2 regions of the Shewanella sp. BJSY2023SW007 genome follow, and region 1 is predicted to be linked to the other one. Evidence: riboswitches for the same ligand, from Rfam matches in the RefSeq annotation. Region 1 holds a riboswitch; the other holds the start of a gene.
What was found. A riboswitch is a leader RNA that binds a small molecule or an ion and turns the genes downstream of it on or off. The one in region 1 is predicted to bind cobalamin.
Positions count from the first base shown of each region.

Region 2: linked by a shared signal. The riboswitch ahead of ACMHXE_RS07900 (TonB-dependent receptor) and the one ahead of ACMHXE_RS18020 (ABC transporter ATP-binding protein) in region 1 are both predicted to bind cobalamin.

Region 1 covers NZ_JBKORL010000101.1:5,234-8,642, reverse strand. Annotated here, with positions in the region: gene metH (methionine synthase) at 1-367, opposite strand, end outside; gene ACMHXE_RS18025 (histidine phosphatase family protein) at 609-1,367, shown strand; cobalamin riboswitch at 1,463-1,600, shown strand; gene ACMHXE_RS18020 (ABC transporter ATP-binding protein) at 1,699-2,640, shown strand; gene ACMHXE_RS18015 (FecCD family ABC transporter permease) at 2,637-3,409, shown strand, end outside.
Region 2 covers NZ_JBKORL010000047.1:3,827-7,235, reverse strand. Annotated here, with positions in the region: gene ACMHXE_RS07900 (TonB-dependent receptor) at 1-1,364, opposite strand, end outside; cobalamin riboswitch at 1,456-1,649, opposite strand; gene ACMHXE_RS07895 (DUF805 domain-containing protein) at 1,799-2,146, opposite strand; gene ACMHXE_RS07890 (hypothetical protein) at 2,399-3,409, opposite strand, start outside.

The DNA of each region.
Region 1 (3,409 bases):
CGGCCACTTCTCGGGCGATTCTGGCGCCTTGGTAATTGATCTCCGCCGCCAGGCTCTGCATCTCGTAGTCGGCCATGGCAATGGTGGTGGCGTTGAAGGTGTTGGTTTCTATGATGTCGGCACCGGCCAGCAGGTATTCCCTGTGAATGGTCTTGATGATCTCGCTCTGGGTCAGTACCAGCAGATCATTGTTGCCTTTGACATCGCAATGCCAATCTTTGAAGCGCTCGCCGCGGTAATCGGCTTCTTCCAGCTTGTAGTCCTGGATCATGGTGCCCATGGCGCCATCTAAAATCAGGATCCGCTCTTTGAGGGTCTGTTTGAGCTTGAGCTCTGTCTGGCTTTGGGAGTGCTGTGAAGTCGCCATAGGGTTACCTTTCATACCTGTCTTATTGCTGTTTTACATTCGCGGCGCTTGGCATCCGCGACATCATCTCTGCCGACCTGACGCCCGGGACACTATCTGGCATGATAGCCAAAGGCGTGTGTGGGCGCGGAAAGTTATTTTGGACATTTATACGTATAGACGTCCATAATATACGGATTCCGGCGGCCTGCGGCAAGGTTAAATTGGTCCGGTAACCACCGGACTCTGATGGGAGAAGTGTGTGGCTGAACATAGGCAACTGAATATCTATCTGCTGCGGCACGGCGAATGTGAAGGCGGTGAGATTATCCGCGGCCGCAGTGATGTGGCCCTGAGCGATGAGGGCAAAGCGCAGATGTGGCGCAGCTGGCGGGCTATTAGCAGTGCGCTGGAGCAGTTGCCGAGTGCGCCCCAAAGCTTGGCGCTGCTGAGCTCCCCGGCCCAGCGTTGCCAGGCCTTTGCCGCCGAGCTCAAGGCCGATATGCCTGATTATTTCCCGGCGCCGCTGCAGCAGCATGACTGGCTCTGGGAGCTGGACTTCGGTGACTGGGACGGCATGAAGGTGGCGAGTGTCTATCAACAGCATAGCGAGGCGGCCAAAGCCTTCTGGCGTGACCCCGTGGCCAATACTCCGCCGGGCGGGGAATCGCTGCCAGCCTTTCGTAGCCGGGTGTTGGATGGCTGGCAGACTATGGTGCAGCGCTGGCTTGCTAGAGAGGCTAATTCTTCCGAAAGCTCTGGTTCAAAAGGCTCTGTTTCAGGAGATTCTGGTTCTTCAGCAAGCGCAGATGCGGCGCTGATCCTGACTCACAGCGGGGTTATCCGGCTGCTGTTGGCCGAGATTTTGCTGCCGGGGCAAATGCCGCCTGCGGCAGTGTTCAACGCCTTGGAGCTACCTTATGCGGCCTGGGTCAGAATAACCCTCTATGCCAGCCGTGATGCCAGCGGTGAAAGTGACCAAGAATGGCAGTGTTTCAGCAAGCTCCACTGGCCGCAATAGTGCGGAGCAAGCGTCCGGTGGTGATTGTGCTGCGCTATTGCGCCAGGCAATTGTGCCGAGCGATAAAACCGGGATAATAACCCCAAATGGCCGCCAAGTGCGGCAGCAGCCAGGGTGTTGGCACCTTTGCAGGTGAACCAACCCAGGGAACCGGGAAAGCCCGGACTGTGCCCGCAACTGTGAGTCGCCGTTGGCGACGAGTCAGGAGACCTGCCCAGGCTGATAAACCAAACCAGAAACCCGGGCGGGTAAACCGGGGGAGCGAATAGATGATTCTTCCACTGCAGCCTGAGCCTTCTGCCGGTCACAGGCTCAATGTCGGGGGGCGGTTATGAGCCTGGCACTCAAGGTGCAACAGCTTAGCTGGCTTCCCGGTGGTCACAGCGTATTGGCCGATGTGGGTTTTGAGCTGCCATGTGGCAAGATGCTCGGGCTCATAGGCCCCAATGGAGCCGGTAAGTCGAGCCTGCTGCGCTGCCTCTATCGTTATATCCGCCCGGACAGCGGCCAGATCCAGCTGTTTGGGCAGGATATCAATAGCTTGTCAGCCAAAGCCTTCGCCAAAGAGGTGGCCGTGGTGCTGCAGGATACCCCGGCCCAACTGGCACTGGATCTGACTCAATTAGTGGCCATGGGACTGACTCCCCACAAGGGGTTGTTTGATATGCCATCGGCGACCGACAATGCCCAGGTGCAGGCGGCATTGGCGCAGGTCGGGTTGCAGCACAAGGCCGCAGAGCCTTTCGCGCAGCTTTCCGGCGGTGAGAAGCAAAGGGCCTTGATTGCCCGCGCCATAGTGCAGCGCCCCAAGCTTTTGATCCTGGACGAGCCCACCAATCATCTGGATATCCGCTATCAGATCCAGATCCTCGAGCTGGTGCGCAGCCTGGGGGTCACGGTGATCGCCTCGATTCACGATCTCAATCTGGCCTCGGCCCTGTGTGACGAACTCTTGCTGCTGGATAACGGCCGCTGTATTGCCCACGGCTCGCCCCAGAGCGTATTGACCGAAGACAGAATTGCCGGTGTCTTCGGTGTTTGCTGCCAGGTGGGGACGCATCCGCAGTTGGGACGGCCGCTGATCCACTACTTTTACGGCTATCAGTCGCCAGAGCCTGGTCACGGCAAGGCTCTAAGCTCGGCGGCGCTCGCCAGTGGCGAGGTTCACGGCGCTGCGATAGTCGAGCCAATGGCAGGGCCTGCCTCGGCCGAAACCTGTGTTGCTCACAAGGAAACTGACCGGCGCCCAGGCTCGGTGGGAGGTGGCGCATGAATGCTTCCGTGGCCGCACCGGGGCGCTCGCTTATCGGCTGGTTTCTCAGGCCCTTGCCCAGACTTTACTGGTGCTGGCTGCTGTTGCTGCTCGGCACTGTGTTGACACCCTTGGCCGCCGCCGGTTTTGGCGCCGCCGATATCAGCCTCTTCGATGTGGCAAGAGTGATTGGCAAACACCTGCTGGGAGTGGGTGAGCCTTCTGCCATCAGCGAGCGTATCGTCTGGGATCTGCGCCTGCCGCGTATCTTGCTGGCCTTTATCGCCGGTAGCGGTCTGGCACTGTCGGGTTATGTATTGCAGGCGGTGACCCGCAACCCGCTGGCAGATCCTTACCTGTTCGGTATCAGCTCGGGCGCCAGCTTCGGCGCCGTGGTCTCGGTCGCCCTGGCGACCGGCCTTGGGCTGAGTTCGGCCATCTCCGGGGTATCGCTGCCGCTGGGAGCCTTTATCGGTGCCAGTTTGGCTGTGCTCATGGTACTGCTGCTCGCGGGCAGGAATATCGGCAACCAGATAGAGAGAATGTTGCTCTCCGGGGTCGCCATCTCCTTTATGTTCAGTGCCCTCACCAGCTTGATCTTGTATTTTTCCACCCCGCAGGCCACTACCTCTTTGCTGTTTTGGAGCCTGGGCAGTTTTGCCCGTGCCAGTTGGGATGGGCTTGCACTGCCCACTCTGGTGGTGCTGGCGGCCTTGCTGGTGATCCTGGCCTTCAAGCGCCAGGTGCTGGCGATGCTTGCCGGTGATGAAACCGCCCACACTCTGGGAAT
Region 2 (3,409 bases), on a different contig from region 1:
TCAATGGAACGGCCGGTCTGCGGCTTGAGGCCGACGACTGTTGGCGGCGTATAAGCCTGCTCATCGACCTTGGCGAAACGGAAGCTCTCATCACCGCGAAGATAAAATCTGTGGCCTTCCAAGGGCCGATAGTTGAGTCCCAACTCAAGCGCATGAGCATCTTCATCCAGATCTATGCCATTGGGGTAAACCTTACCATCCTTAAGTTCATCCTTGACCTTGGCATAGCGTCCGCCCACCACATAGCTCAGGCTGTTGGTCAGCGGCACATTGGCCTGTAGATAGGTGCTGGTCATGGTTTGGGTATTGCTGCGCTGCATATAACTGAGATCGAACTCGGTTTCACCCCGTTGAATATCGGCGCCTATGACTATGCTCAGTTCACCATTGCGGGTTTGATAACGCCCCAGCGCCTTGGGATTGAATTCCAACAGCGAGCGCTCGTTCCGACCTGGGCTACCATAACTGACGCTGGACACTAGAGTGTCACTGTAGTTAAGGTCCGCAACCAGAGCCCAGTTGGCATGCACCTGGCGCTGAATATGACCACGCCAGGCGGAAGTCATCTCATGGTTGTAATCACCCGGCGTCGATGTCGCCTGGCGAGAGTCGGCTTCAAACTGAGCTTGGGTCAGTGATCCTGGAGTCTGGCGCTTGTTATCGTAGTAACTGCCTTCGACAAAGAAGTTGGTCGACTCTGAATCATATTGCAGACGCCCCAGTACCGAACCGGTTTCGTTGGCATTATTTTTACGGTAGTTGTCGCTCTCGTTGTAAGCAGCTGTCAAATAGTAACGCCAGTTGTCATTGATGGCGCCGGACAGATCGCCACGGCCTTCGTAGGTGTCAAAACTGCCACCTGAGAGGGTCAAGTTGCCACCGCTGGCACTGGGCGCCTTGGTGATAATATTGATCACCCCACCGACAGCCTGATCACCATAGAGCACCCCGGCGCTGCCGGAAAGGATCTCTACCCTTTCAATCTGATTGACTGCAATGGCACTCAGGCTCGGGGCGGCAATATCGATATTATTGAGTCGGCGCCCATCTATCAGTATCAGGGTGTTATTCACCGCTTGGCTGGCAGAAAAGCCGCGCATCGCCAGCACAGGCCCTGAGTTATTGTCAGATATTTGAATGCCACTGCGGCCACGCAGCAACTCGCTCAGATTGCTGGCACCACTTTGCTGAATATCAGCGGCATCTATGACCACCACATTGGCAGCAATATTAAGCGGCGTATCATCCTGACGGCCAATGACTACCAGCTGTTCATCCACGGCCTGGGACGTCACGCTCGCCATGACGGGAACTGAGGTAAATGCACCGCAAAGCAGCGCGAGGTGATTTAGTTTGAAACCCATTTTCCTTTGACTCCTGAAAGGGAAACGGGGCAAGAGTGCCACGGCAGGGAGAACCCCTTGGCTGCCGCATTTCGAGATCTGCCCACCGAAATCATCGAAATACCTCCAGGGCCGGTCTCCGGACTTTGGCTATGCGGTTGACCGCGCGAGACCCGACTTTTATGACGCCACTTGGGCGCGCCTGTCTCTCACCATTTACCGTTGCGGGGGCAGTGCCGGATTCTCACCGGCTTCCCGATTATCCCCGGTCTTCAATTCCGGGGCACCACGAAAGGTTGACTAAAATACTGTGCTGTCATTCTCGGCTCTGGCCGAGAGCGGGCATTATAGACGTCTATATGGATAAATGTCTAATTTTGACGCCGACTGACCGCTGCAGATTTACCCTAAAAAACAAAAAGGGAGCAGATGCTCCCTTTCCATTATCTTAGCTGTTAACCCAGCTCTTTGGGGTTACTGCCAAAGCGGTTGTCACCTACTTCGCTGTCCTGGCAGTAGAAAACCAGCAGCACGATCCAACCTATAACAGGGATTAGTCCCAACAGCTGCCACCAACCACTGCGGTCAGTGTCATGCAGACGACGTGCCGCAATAGCAATAGAGGGCAATAGCAGACCCAAAGAATAAATCAGCCCCAGCACTGTGGTACCCAGTGCATAGTCGATAGCACTGACAACCATACTGAAAATGATATAGAACAGAACAAACATCCAGTATTCTGTCCGACGAGCTCGACCGGTAAAGTCGGCGTATTTTTTGATGGCTCCGATGAAATGTTCCATGTTTTCTCCCAATAACAGATCCAAGATCCGAAAACGCCGCACCAATTATTGAATGGCTTAAGGCGACCAAAGTTTCATCAGAGTTTCTGACTCCCTGAAACAGCGAACAATTTTAACATACCTGAATGAACTGCAAAGTGACAGAAAAGAGATTTACCTTCCATTGGCCACAGAATCAGAGATATCTCACCCCATCAGTCGTCATTGTTTTACAGATATCACCAATAGATAGCGTATCGACGCTTTTTCATCTTATCTGCTCAGCGTAAAACCACGGCTGGCGGCCAGAGCCTGGATATCGGCTTCAATTTGATCCAGCTGTGCCTGGCGCTTTCGACCAATTGCTCCTGAGTTAGACTTGGATGCCAGGCTGCCAAGAATATAGCGCCAATGCAGCGCTTGTTTTTTACGCTGTTTACGGCTCAAAGGATTCAGTGGCGGCTGTGCTACGAGTGCCTTGAGCAAGGCGCTCGCAGCGCTGGGCCAAACACCGGGCAGCGATTCCAGGTTATTAAAAAGCCATTCCAGGCAAACCAATCGGCTCACTTCGGTGTGGATAAATCCTTTGTCCCCCAAAGGCATTTGCCGCCCCAATAACAAGGCGTTGAATTGCTTTTGAATTTCAGCACTCCAGGGTTTGCGTTGCAGCTCGGCAAGGTGCTGGGAGAAGACCATCTTCGCCAGCTCATGCTCAGCAAACAGGCTGCGAATGCCATCGAGCAGTGCCAGGGTAAACTCAGGGTAGCGGCGACCGAGCGCCAATTGCAATGAAAGCCCAAGACCAGAAACACCCTCGCCTTTACTTGGCTGCTCCCACTTGAGACAAACGGGAACAAACCAAGCAAGAAAACGCACCTGCCATTCAGGTCTGGCGGCGATATAGCCAAGGGCCTGCCGCCCCAAATAGCTACTGGCCGGGCTGGCCCGGTTGGCTTCAAGTAATGCCAGTAACTCGGCGGGGTTATCGGCCTCCAGTAACTGCTCAACTATTGGCGACAACCGCTCCCGAGCCCGAAGAAAGCGCAAACTCTGGACGGTTTTACCCACAAACTTTCCGCCAATGGCCAGCGGCAATAGCGCGATTAGAATCCCCCACAGCTCGAGCCAGGTATTTTGTTGTTCTCGATAGTACTGGATATCGGTGCGCGCTATGCCAGGTTCCTCCGGCAAATACCAAAGGCTCACAAACTCACCGACACTTTTTGAGTCACAAAGCAGGCCAGGGGGATCCCAGATCTGATGCTCACTGCCGTTCGGCAACTG